DNA from 4 places in the Paenibacillus sp. J31P190 genome. Region 1 is predicted to be linked to each of the others. Evidence: riboswitches for the same ligand, from Rfam matches in the RefSeq annotation. Region 1 holds a riboswitch; each other region holds the start of a gene.
The links. A riboswitch is a leader RNA that binds a small molecule or an ion and turns the genes downstream of it on or off. The one in region 1 is predicted to bind cyclic di-GMP.

Region 1 (3,124 bases):
CCATGCCGTTTGCTATTCGTTCGGCGCCCAATCTGAAAAGCCAGAAGACGGAGTAACCTCCGCATTCTGGCTTTTTTTTCATAAAGCATTTGGACTAGCATTTGTATCATGGAAAACATAACTCTTTTCAAATAGCTCAGCTGTAAGTGGAACTGAGAATAAGTATCCTTGTATATTTTCACAACCAAATCTTTCTAGAAGATTGAGCTGTTCATGAGTTTCTACACCTACGGCAATGACACTCATTTTTAAACTATGTGAGATGGCCATAATAGCTTCAATGATTGAAGATTCAGAATGATAAGTTGAGATTTCATGAACGATCGATTTATCTATTTTCAACGTATCCACTGGAGATTTATGTAAATAACTTAAAGAAGAATAACCAGTTCCGAAATGATCGATAGAGATTTTAACTCCCTTACGCTTTAAAGCATAAAGCTTTTCCATGCAGCTGAGGTCTTTATTCATCGATATGCTTTCGGTCATTTCGAGTTCTAAATACTGTGCTCCCAGCTCATTTTGATGCAGAATCTCGAGAATCATTGTCACCAAATCTTCTTGATGAAACTGGACAGCGGATATATTCACTGCAATAGGAACAGGCACCATGCCCGCAGCTTGCCATTTTTTCATTTGTAAACAGGCTGTTTGTAAAACCCATTTTCCGATTGCAATAATTTGTCCGGATTCTTCAGCAATAGGAATAAATTCCTTCGGCGAGACGTTTCCTAACGCATGGCTATCCCACCTTAGTAAAGCTTCTACCCCGATTATTTCGCCAGTAGGAATATGGAATTTGGGTTGGTACATGAGGTAGAGCTCATTATGTTCTATAGCTGTCCGGAGTGATTGCTCACATGCGCTTCTCCTCGAATAGATGACACTCATTTCCTGTTCATAAAAATGATAATGGTTTCCACCGAGGTCTTTGGCCAAATACATCGCTTGATCAGCATTTTTCAGTAAAACCTCCGGATCTTCTCCATCGATTGGATACAAAGAGATACCGATACTAGTGGAAACAAAAACATTTCGACCGTCGATTTGGAAAGGAGCTTCCAGTTGTCGAATGATTTTCTCCGCTTGCACAGCTGCTGACTCCCGATTCCCGTATGGGTACAAAATCACAAATTCATCGCCACTTAGCCTGGAAACAATGCTTTGCGCAAACAAGCTTTCCGAGAGCAGTGCGGAGAACTTTTGCAGCACCAGATCTCCTAAATGGTGGCCTAAGGTATCGTTAATGAGTTTAAACCGATTTACATCAAGGAAGAGTAGAGCTAAGCTTTGATTATGTTGTTTGGCTTTGTTTAACACATCATGGAAAAGCTGATTGAACTGGTTGCGATTCGGTAAACCTGTCAAAAGATCAAAATAGGCTAGCTGTTGTATCATTTCCTCGGACTTCTTTTTTTCAGTCAGATCACGGAGATAAGCTGTATAAACATGCCTTCCTTTATACGGAGTACTCGTAATCGTTATTTCCGCCGGAAATACGCTGCCATCCGATCGAAATGCTTTCAATTCGGTTCGCTTACCGATAATCGATTCATCTTTAGCTGTGAATAGCAGATTTAAGAAGGTCGTCTCCTGGCCATCTTTTTCAAAAAGAAAATCGATTAACGTTAGCCCTAGAGCTTCTTTGCGTTCGTAACCAAAAATGGCTTCTGCTGCAGGATTAAACGCAATGATCCTCCCACTTGAATTAAACATCATGATACAATCGATAGCAGACTCTAATAGGGAAGCTTGGAGTGCTTTTTTGTTATTAAAGGATAAGTAAAGAGCTGTTATTGAAATAATGAACGTTAGCAGCATGAGGTAAATTGGATAATTATCTGTTAGCGTATGGTGCATGAATCAACCTCATTTCGTATAAATAAAAAAGCCCATCCCGAATGAAAGGATGAACTCCTTGACTCGGTAACCTGTCGTCCATAGCAATCCCAATTAGGGATGCCTTAGGTCATGGCTTTGCGTCGCATTGTTTCCAATGGTTTGCTTTTAACGATTCCATCTATGTAGTTCAAAAGGCACTAATTATTGATGTATAAACTTAAATACCAGTTATTACGCCTCATTATAATTAGTTGAAAATGACGTGTCCATAGCGGTATTTGCATATAATTAGCGAATTATGTCGAATTCAACTAAGAATAATTTATAATGCTAATTTCTTAATTTTTTATAGTTCTAAAGATGGATAGGTGAGGTTATATGATTAAATCAAGCCATGTTCGAGGCATTATTTTTGATATGGATAATACACTGCTGAGGTCTAGGATTAATTTCCAAATGATGAAAAAGCAAGTGGCGGACTACCTTATTGAGCATGATTTATTGCCAGATGGTTTTCCGATTCAAGAGCATACCACATCAACCATGATTGAGTATGTGAAAGCGAAAGGGATGTCTGAAGAGTCCTATACAGAAGTGATGCATATGGTCGTTCAACATGAGCTAATCGGCATGGAAGGAGCAGGACTGGAATCCCATGTTTCCGAGCTCCTGAAAGCTTTAATGACGGGATATGTCCTGGTTATTGTGACAAATAATTCATACAAGGCAGCGGTACAAGCGCTGGAAACAACGGGAATTCATCCATACTTTGATTTGATCATCGGAAGAGAGCAAATGGAAGCGATGAAACCATCTCCATCTGGATACTTAGCCGCTAAGCAACATTTTCCGCACATTCTTGAGAGCGAATGGATATCAATCGGAGATTCGTGGATAGATGGCAGAGCGTCCGTAGATGCAGGAGTTCCCTTTATCAGCTACGGGCTGAGCGGACATCTGATGAAGGAGAAGGGAATCACCCCTGTAGCTCATATTGACAGCTTGCTTAAGTTGTTAGATTATGTGTAGATAACAAATACGAAAGTAGTGAATAAAGATGTTAGTGAATGTTAAATCCCGACTAAACGATAATGATATACAAGAACTGCTGAGTTACAGCGTTTTCCCCGATCCGGAGGCGTTGCAACCTGTACTTGAGCGTTATGAAAATGATGCTAATCTATGGTTGTTTGGGTATGAATCCGAAGGTATCATGGTGGGCATTATCGGCTTTGAACTCAGTGATAATCAGGAGATGACGATCACTCATCTTGCCGTTGAA
Region 2 (3,124 bases), on a different contig from region 1:
GTTTCAACAATTTTCTTCAAAACTTCCTCAGCGTCCACATAGTCAACTTGGCAAGTACCAGCTGCATGATGACCGCCTCCACCATTTTGAAGCATCAAGTTACCAATATTCGTTTTCGACGAGCGATTCACAATGCTATGTCCACAAGCAAAGACGCAGTTTTGTTTGTTTCGGCCATCGACAACCCAAATCGAGATATTTTGCTCTGGATAAAGGGCATATACCATGAAACGGTTCCCTGGATAGATGGTTTCCACATCACGAAGGTCAGTAATAATCACATTGCCTTCCGTCCGTGTATAGGTTTGAAGCATATCACGATATAAGGCATCTAGTTCGAAATATCGCGCCACACGCTCTTTCACATCCGGCAATTCCATAATCTCATGAACGGACATCGTTGCACAGTGCTCCACAAGGTCTTCCATCAATTGATAGTTACTGATCCGATAATCGCGATAACGCCCTAAACCCGTTCGAGCATCCATGATAAAAGATAATAAATCCCATCCGCTTGGATTCAAAATATCTTCCTTGCTGAACTGTGCCGAATCCGCTTTATCCACCCCTCGCATAATATCATCGATATCGCCGAAGGTTTCCCGCCCTCCATAGTAATCATATACAACACGTGCCGCACTTGGCGCGATTCGGGTTTCCCCTTTGAATTCAACCTTTTCGCCCATCCGTTCAAGTTCACTGGAATGATGATCGAACCACAAGCCACAACCCGCTACATAAGGGACATTGGCCAAAATATCGTTTTCTGAAACCTCAATCAAACCGTCCTGCATATCTTTGGGATGGACGAATTTCATTTCATCCACCATGTTTAGCTTTTTGAAAAGCATCGCGCATACTAAACCATCAAAATCCGAACGTGTGATTAATCTCATGCTATGTATCCCCCTAATAATAGTTCCTAAGCACTACTTAAATCTCTGACATTCATTATATCAGCTAGTGTCAATTTGTGACAATGATTTTGTCTTTATAAATCCCTTTCAACTGGCAATAAAAAAACGGTACGCCTAGATAGGCTGTACCGTTCTTAATTTGGATGATAAACATTGATAAAGCCTAGTCAAAAATGCTTCAATTTGCGACATCGGCGGCATTTTTACAGAAAGCTTAACTTCGCCCTTCCAGTAGAAAATCAAGATGCTATTGTTTCTCCCGTGAAACATTTCAACATCCCAACAAGCCTCATTTAACGCGTATTCTTCCCGATTAATCATGAGCTTTGGTCCATCCGAGGAAGGCACCAAACGGGCAACATGATTACCACATAGCGAAGTCACTTTTTGTTCTTCTTGTAGTATTCCTTCAGACTGCATGCTGCTGGATCCTCCTTTTATTCTTACATAAATTTGTTATGACAGAGAAAAACCCCACCATAGTGAACCGATCGGAGGGGTTCTGATGTTGATACCCAATCGTTCGGCGGCTGGCTGGCTGCGTGTCCGGTTGCAGGACAAGGAAGCCCCTTTAGCTTTGCGTCACTGGCTTTCGCCAGCTTTGCCTTTGTCGAGATGTCTTACAGAATGAATGAGAGTTACGAGTAATAAATACTATACTCTCAAGGATACGGGAAGTCGTATCTAAATCGAATAGTTCCAAAGAACTAATTTTGCATTATTTTTCAAAAAATTTCTTTTTTCGACGAATTTTTCAGCAACATTTGACGATTCGCGCCTCTCCAATAGAAAATGGATCCCGTAATCGTAAGAACAGCCATAAGAACATACAACGTATTTCCACCATAAGAAACGAGCAAGAATCCACCTACCCAAGGTCCGATAAAATGGCCTATGTTCGTTAATGTTTGAGCGCCAAAATATGTGCCACGCATATGCTCGGGAGCTAATTTGTCAATCAACATATTAGCAGCGGGGTAATTGAGAATCTCGCCAAAGGTGAAAATCCCCATCGAAATAATAAGCCATACCAGCGAGTGGGAAAATGCAAAGCCGACATCCCCTAACGCAAACATTAGGTTGCCAACTATAATTGCAGTAAGGGGCGTGTACTTTTCTGCCCAACGAGTAAGCGGAATCTGCATGGCAATAACCACGATCGCATTCACACTCATTAAGATCGCAAACAATTTCACACCGTCTACAAAGTTGATCTCCAAATATTGCGAAAGTGTCACCATCACCTGTGAGTAACCGATAGCTCCAATAATACCGCCAAGGATATACAAGCGAAAAGTCATATCACTGCGAATTACTCGCAAAGCAGAACCAAAGGTAACCGAAGATTTTTTCTCACCCTCGATTTTCTTGATGCCAAAAGCGATAAGCAGCGCGTATAGGGTAACCGCATAAATAAAATAAATGATACCTGTAATAAGAAAAGGCAGCGCACCATTCATCGTAGCGAAAAAAGCACCCAAAAGTGGTCCAACAGCAACACCAACATTGATGGCCATATACCGCATCGAAAACACTTTAAGTCTCTTCGCAGGTTCTGTCAGGTCTGCCATCAACGCCTGCGACACGGGCTCATAAAAGGATCGGCACAAGCCGTTCAGCATATTGAGCAGCATAAACAGGATTGGTAATTTAACCATGCCGAAGCCTAAAAACACGAACGCCCAGCCGAAAAGAGCAGCTAGCATAATAATGCGCCTTCCGAATCGGTCCGATAAGGTGCCGCCTATAAAACCGCCTACGGTACCAGCCAAAGAACCCATTCCGATGACAATTCCGATCATCACTGCACTCATCGACGTATGTCTGGCTAAATAAATCGCGAGAAAAGGCAAACTCATGGAGGACGCAGCCCTGGCCATAACGGTTCCAAGAATTAACGTATGTACAATCGGATGATAAGAACTTATAAAACCACGTAACCGATTCATTTGAAAGGGCTCCTATCGCTATTTAATTTACCGAAGGTCAAAGAAAACGACACCGAATTCCAATTATACACGAAAAATGACGATATGTGTCTCCAATTTGTTCTAAATTTGAATCTGTGGAATGGGATACGGTTCGTGGCAGGAAGGTTGGGGTTGTTGGGGTTGCTTCGCGACAAACATTGATGCAAAAAGTACATCAAAATTTGTTAATAGCGACTCATGGGAAGAGTGATGATGCATTTTGTATATCAAATTCAT
Region 3 (3,124 bases), on a different contig from region 1:
ACTGAGCAAAGGAACACCAGGCGTGCCTTGTCCCATTGCCAAAACACTTGACGTGATTGGGACTAAATGGACCTTTTTAATCATTCGGGACCTTCTTATCGAAGGTACACTGCGATTCAGCGACTTGTTGAAATCAATGGATGGCATTAGTCCAAAAACGCTCTCGCTCCGTCTTAAGGTACTAGAGGAACACGGGGTATTGGAAAGGAAAGTGTTTCCCGAAGTTCCCCCTCGTGTTGAATATACGTTAACGGAAAAAGGAAAGAGATTGGAACGTATTTTTGTTGAATTAAAGAGATTTGGATTAAATTTATAAAAGATACTGTCTCAAATGTAAATGAATTCAGTTAGGAGCACAGAAAACAAAAAAATGAGAAGGCAAGGTTATGCCTTCTCATTTTTTTGTTTTCTTCGACTCCAAAGGAAAGTCACCCGAACTTTATTTAGCGGAACGTTAGTGCGTTATTTGATCAAAATGAATGATCCGGAGGCAAAAAACAGCGAAATAACGCATCGACGTTCCTCTTCCTCATGATTTCTGGGGGTTTTCGTCCAAATAGCACATCGACGTTCCCCCTCAGCAAATTCTGGTTTTCATATTGAAACAGCCCATTTTTTAGGATTGCACCAATCTTATTTTTCCCTATTTAATATCCCTATAAAGAGATCAGCTATATGTGAATCGAAATGTAAACCTCTATTTTTGCTTATTTCGTTAATAGCTAATTCTTTATTCAGAGGTTCCCTATAAACACGTGTAGATGTCATGGCATCATAAGAATCTGCAATAGCCATGATGCGAGCGTATAAAGGGATTTCTTCGCCTTTTAAACCTTGTGGGTACCCTGTTCCATCATATTTTTCATGATGATATAGAACAATATCCAATATTCCGTTTTTGTTGAATTCAGTTATATGTTTAATTGTTTCATAGCCGATGACCGGGTGTTTTTGAATAACTTTGAAATCCTCATCCGATAATCGTCCTGTATTTGAAAGTATATATTCGGGTACACCGATTTTACCTATATCATGAAGTAATCCGCCAACATAAATGGCATCACATTGCTCGCTTGAAAGTTTCATCTCTTTAGCGATTTTTAAAGCATAACTAGCTACTTTCTCAGAATGTCTCGCTGTGTATGTATCTCTGGAATCTAAGGATTTCGTTAGAGCTGAGATCAAGTCAAAAGTGACTTTTCTCTTGTTCTGATAATTATTTTCCATCCTTGCCGCAATAAGGGTCATGATCACATACACACACCAGAGAGAAATGAAAGAATCCATCGGAGGGAATTGTTTGAATTCTACATAGGACCTCAACAAAACTACCATAGTACAAAGAATGATTAGAAAGACCAGCGGTTTTTTCGAAAATCCGATGCCCAAGAATATAACAGATAGAAGATAGAAAGCATATATATCAAACTCTGGAAAAATAAATACATGTAAAACCGTCATCATTAGTAGAGTTAGAATGAATCCGTATCGAAATACATAATCACGGCTAAAATATGTGATTACTCTTTCTTTAGATCGTAAATGCATGGGAAATTCCGCCTAACTGTTTCAGTTTTGTGATTTGCTAAGGTTTTTTTCTAATGCGTGGGTCTGAAAAGTGGATTGGAGAGGCATTAGGTGGAGAGCTCTGTGGGCATTCACGTATTCAGTACCTTTTTTACAGCTTCTGCTACCCTCTCTTTATCAAAAGGCTTCACAATAAAATCTCTTGCGCCAAGGGTAATGGCTTCAATAACAAAGGATTGTTGCCCCATTGCCGATACCATTATTATCTTTGAATCGTTGTTGTAACTTTTTATTTCCTTTAATGCAGTAATTCCATCCATCTCGGGCATTGTTATATCCAACGTAATCATGTCAGGTGAATGCTGTAAAAAAAGAGAGATTGCCTCAAGTCCATTCGAGGCTTCGGCTACAATTTCATGCCCTAATTCTAAGAGGATGTTCTTAATCATCAATCGCATAAAGATAGAATCATCTACAACCATTAGTCTCGCCATTTTAATTATCACCTTTCAGGGGGACTTTCTACCTAGCTTTTTACTGTAATAGATGGCTGCCATAATTCGTTACATAAGGAAAACTCCCCTTATTAGAAGAATAAGGGGAGTTGTAGATATGTCCCTTCCTTCGGTAACTGGCAAGCATAGCGAAGTATTTCGCCTTAGCTCCTTTAGCTTTGCGTCACTAATTTTCATTAGCTTTGCTCTTATCGTATAGCAGAAGAATTACTATTCATTTGTTAAATTATAGCACTCTTTTTAGTAGGAATAAAGTACTAGTATTAAAGGTGATCTTTAAGCAGCCCTTGATTGTGTTAACCAAGTTAGATTTATGCTGCCCGAGATTTTTTAACGTGTATTCGTCACTAATATCAAGCAAAATTTGTAAGACATTCGGGAAATTGGATCATTTAGATGTGATGTAGGTAAATTATGCCCGATTTCAGTGAGAAAGACGAACGATTCTCTTGATTAATTCTGAAATCCTATGTATTATTAAGTTAGATTTACATGCATAAGGATTGATAATTGATCTTGAAGGTGATTCCATGCCACAACTAGATTCTAATGAATACAAGAAGAAGCTGTGTCACCTCTATAACGAAATCTCCAAAGAGTTGTTCGGGTTTGGCACAACACTGCTGAAGGTTTCCATTGATCAGAACATTATTACTTTTCATGCCAAGCATCGCCGTTCTCCGCGTTCAACCGCATTGGAAGGCGAGGCGCCAACGCTCAAACACGAAGTCGATTTTTATATGTCCTCTATATACAAGAAGAGAATCCGGGACAGGCTGGAGCAAGAACTTGGCTTATCCATGGATGCGGTATTAAGGGACTATGATCCGCCGACGCAATGGGCAATAACGAACATTATTCTTAAACAAACCGAATAGTTTTGTCGGGCGGTGTTCTCTTTTGATTTATCTTAAGAGGAAACCACATGTATACCAATGGATGTCACTTTACATTGTTTACAATGAAAAGTGCTCTTGATTAGAAGCTTCTTTCTATCAAGGGTACTTTTCTTTTTTTTTGTATAGCTGGATTTAAGGCAAAACGCGCATATTTCTGGGGTCACGAAGAATACTAGTGAAAAT
Region 4 (3,124 bases), on a different contig from region 1:
CCGCATAAAGCACGGGTTTCATTGTCAGTAAATGAAGGTCGCGCACGAGAAGCTTCTCATCTTCGCTAAGATCCAGACTGCGTGCCGGTTTATCTGCATAAAGCGCTTCTTTAATACGCTCTAAACACTCCACTTCAGCAACAACTTTCTTGTCGCCGCCTTTGAGGTTTTTGCGCGAACGCTCGATCTTCTTCTCTACCGACTCAATATCGGCCAAAATTAATTCAAGATTAATCGTTTCGATATCGCCGATTGGATCCACTTTACCGGAAACGTGGGTAATATTATCATCTTCAAAACAACGTACAACATGCACAATGGCATCCACTTCACGAATGTGTGCCAAAAATTTATTTCCAAGCCCTTCACCTTTGCTCGCACCTTTTACCAAACCAGCAATATCAACGAATTCAAAGGCTGTCGGGACAATGCTCTTAGGCACAACAATCTCTACCAGCTTCTGCAATCTCTCGTCTGGTACTTCAACTACCCCAACATTCGGATCGATCGTACAAAACGGATAATTCGCAGATTCTGCTCCCGCCTGTGTAATTGCATTAAACAATGTCGATTTTCCTACGTTCGGTAGACCGACGATACCTGCTTTCAAAGCCATTGTAGTTACAACTCCTTAATTTTCGAAAATCATCCTTCTTATTATATAGCACTTGGAACGCAAAAAAAAGCCTGAAGGCTATCGATTCGCCGCAGACTTTTTTTCCGTCGCTTTTTTAAATTGCTCTTCCCGCTTCTGTACGAAGTAAGTTTCGATCTGATTCGTAAGGATAAAACCCCTTAAAGCATTGGTTTTTTCCTGCGGAATGTCGATATAACTAGCCCCGTAATAAAAACCATTTTCAACCTTTTCTTTTCTTACAATTTCCATCGAACAAGGGATCGTAAAGCCCAAATCCAGCTCGACCTCAAGTTGGGAATGTTTTTGAACGATCTTATCAATCATAGAATTATCATTAATGGTAAATCCTAGTCCGTTGATGGATATATTTTTGATTGAGATACCAAGCGGGTTTTCAAATTGATGTTTATTTCTTTTATTCATATCCTGAAGTCCGAATAGGAGACCTGTATGTTTCACATCCACGCGTGGGAATTCCCTTTTTTCTGCGAATTTCTTACGATTTTCAGGTGGATTAATGACAATGACGGAGCCGAATTCTTTGGCAACAACGGTTGTATTCATCACAAACAAGCCGGATTTGGTATAAACCGTCATTTTCGCTTTATCACCAAGTTGGAAGACATCGTATTCCGGCAATTCCACCTCAATGATATCTCCAAGAGCATAGGTTAGTACACCTGTGGCTACGAAATCGTCCTTTCCCAACACAGCCTTGCTATCGATTAGCACATCAGCGTCATACCCCTCCTTACTTCCGTAATATTTCATGACGTTATACCCGTTGGCCATTATAATCAGCACCTCTTCCTTACTCAAGTTATTCCCTATATAAAAATAGACCGCCCCTTAGGTAGGAGCAGCCTATTACCTCAATCAAAAAAAGCATCGATTTTCGGTAACTAGGCTGCCATAGTTCCAATGGAACCGTAGACCCTCAGCTTTGCGTCCTTGCTTTTCAACAAGTTTGCCTTTGTCGAACCTTGCTATTTATTTTTACCTATCACGTACTATATGGTCTAAAAGACCTACTAATATCTATCATTATACCTAGCGTAGTTGCTATTATCAACAAAATTCCTTGCATAGCTGTTCTTTTTGTTGTATGTAATGTTAGATAGATTAAATATCCACAGCTTTTTAAGTTATCCACAAACCTATCCACAGGTTGTTAACAACGGAATGAATGTTCGATTGTTATGCACATGTGGATAAAAATATATTAGCGAGGTGTTCCCCTGTGGATGAACATATCCCCTGGATGAAAGAAGCCATTCAAGAGGCTCTTAAAGCCGAAGCCATCCGAGAAGTACCGATTGGAGCGGTCGTTGTCCATCAAGGTCAAATCATTGGCCGCGGCTACAATTTGCGTGAAACAACCCTAGATCCTCTCGCTCATGCCGAAATGATCGCCATCAAACAAGCGAGCGAGCATCTGGGGGCCTGGCGGCTTTTGGATTGCCAGCTCTATGTCACCCTAGAGCCTTGCCCGATGTGTGCGGGCGCGATTGTGCAATCGCGGATTCCGGAGGTCATCTACGGCACCATTGATCCGAAGGCTGGCTGCGCCGGAACGCTCATGAATTTGCTGCAGGAGGACCGGTTCAATCACCGTGTCGATGTCGTTAGCGGGGTCTTACAAGAAGAGTGTTCGACGATGCTGACCCAATTTTTCCGTAAATTACGCGGTAAAGCTTAGAAGTTCCGTCATCTAATTCTTCATGGCCGTTGCCAACTCAGCTAGTTTGTTCATCGTATTCCAATTTCGTGTTGTTGCCGTATCCCCAAGTTTCTGAATATTGCTCGCTAGTTTCGAATCCAGAACGCTTTGACGAAATAGAAAATAAATTTCGCGCCCATTGATCTGGAATTCATCCGCATCACTTATTCCTTTGGACAAGACGTCGGAGGTTTGCTGCGGAGGATCTTCCGATAGAACAGAAATCTGTATCGTTTCGCCTTCTAATAAAGCATCCACTTCATATGGACAAGTCGCAAGAATCTGTGCCAGCTCCTCTATCGTACGCAAAATGACGGTAGGTGAAACGCCTACGGCTTTGCTAATCTCCTGCTCGATACGCTGGCGCAGCGGTTCTACCGCTTCCTCCGAGATGAACAAGACATTTCCGCTCTGCAAATACGTTTGCACCTTAGTTAGTCCCGCCGCTTCAAGTGTCTTTTTCAAATCCGCCATTAAGGTTGCGCCACGAAAGCCTTCGTGCTATCATAATTCTTGCCATGCGCCCGTAGCTCAGCAGGATAGAGCAACAGTTTCCTAAACTGTAGGCCGGATGTTCGAATCATCTCGGGCGCGTATACGAAACACCAAAAAGAGCCACCTCAAACAGGTGACTCTTTTTTTATGCTATTTATTTTATCTCTATACTGACCCGGTGTCATATCCTCATACTTTCGGAACAGTCGAATAAAATACGAAGGCTGATAGCCGATCTGCTCCGCAATCTCGTTTACCTTCAAATCCGTACC

Region 2: another riboswitch for cyclic di-GMP. It lies ahead of AC58U0_RS08045 (hypothetical protein); the one in region 1 lies ahead of AC58U0_RS35115 (putative bifunctional diguanylate cyclase/phosphodiesterase).
Region 3: another riboswitch for cyclic di-GMP. It lies ahead of AC58U0_RS11225 (response regulator); the one in region 1 lies ahead of AC58U0_RS35115 (putative bifunctional diguanylate cyclase/phosphodiesterase).
Region 4: another riboswitch for cyclic di-GMP. It lies ahead of AC58U0_RS24965 (PilZ domain-containing protein); the one in region 1 lies ahead of AC58U0_RS35115 (putative bifunctional diguanylate cyclase/phosphodiesterase).

Annotation. Positions count from the first base shown of each region.
Region 1 covers NZ_JCAUAS010000040.1:31,886-35,009, forward strand. Annotated here, with positions in the region: gene AC58U0_RS35110 (MFS transporter) at 1-56, shown strand, start outside; gene AC58U0_RS35115 (putative bifunctional diguanylate cyclase/phosphodiesterase) at 79-1,860, opposite strand; cyclic di-GMP riboswitch class I at 1,923-2,016, opposite strand; gene AC58U0_RS35120 (HAD family hydrolase) at 2,221-2,871, shown strand; gene AC58U0_RS35125 (GNAT family N-acetyltransferase) at 2,900-3,124, shown strand, end outside.
Region 2 covers NZ_JCAUAS010000003.1:211,954-215,077, forward strand. Annotated here, with positions in the region: gene AC58U0_RS08040 (exopolyphosphatase) at 1-896, opposite strand, end outside; gene AC58U0_RS08045 (hypothetical protein) at 1,032-1,337, opposite strand; cyclic di-GMP riboswitch class I at 1,440-1,533, opposite strand; gene AC58U0_RS08050 (MDR family MFS transporter) at 1,643-2,866, opposite strand.
Region 3 covers NZ_JCAUAS010000004.1:361,681-364,804, forward strand. Annotated here, with positions in the region: gene AC58U0_RS11215 (winged helix-turn-helix transcriptional regulator) at 1-316, shown strand, start outside; gene AC58U0_RS11220 (HD-GYP domain-containing protein) at 634-1,548, opposite strand; gene AC58U0_RS11225 (response regulator) at 1,659-2,021, opposite strand; cyclic di-GMP riboswitch class I at 2,151-2,239, opposite strand; gene AC58U0_RS11230 (hypothetical protein) at 2,573-2,920, shown strand.
Region 4 covers NZ_JCAUAS010000016.1:165,062-168,185, forward strand. Annotated here, with positions in the region: gene ychF (redox-regulated ATPase YchF) at 1-616, opposite strand, end outside; gene AC58U0_RS24965 (PilZ domain-containing protein) at 695-1,429, opposite strand; cyclic di-GMP riboswitch class I at 1,532-1,619, opposite strand; gene tadA (tRNA adenosine(34) deaminase TadA) at 1,899-2,336, shown strand; gene AC58U0_RS24975 (DUF1697 domain-containing protein) at 2,349-2,831, opposite strand; tRNA gene AC58U0_RS24980 (tRNA-Arg) at 2,878-2,951, shown strand; gene AC58U0_RS24985 (helix-turn-helix domain-containing protein) at 2,978-3,124, opposite strand, start outside.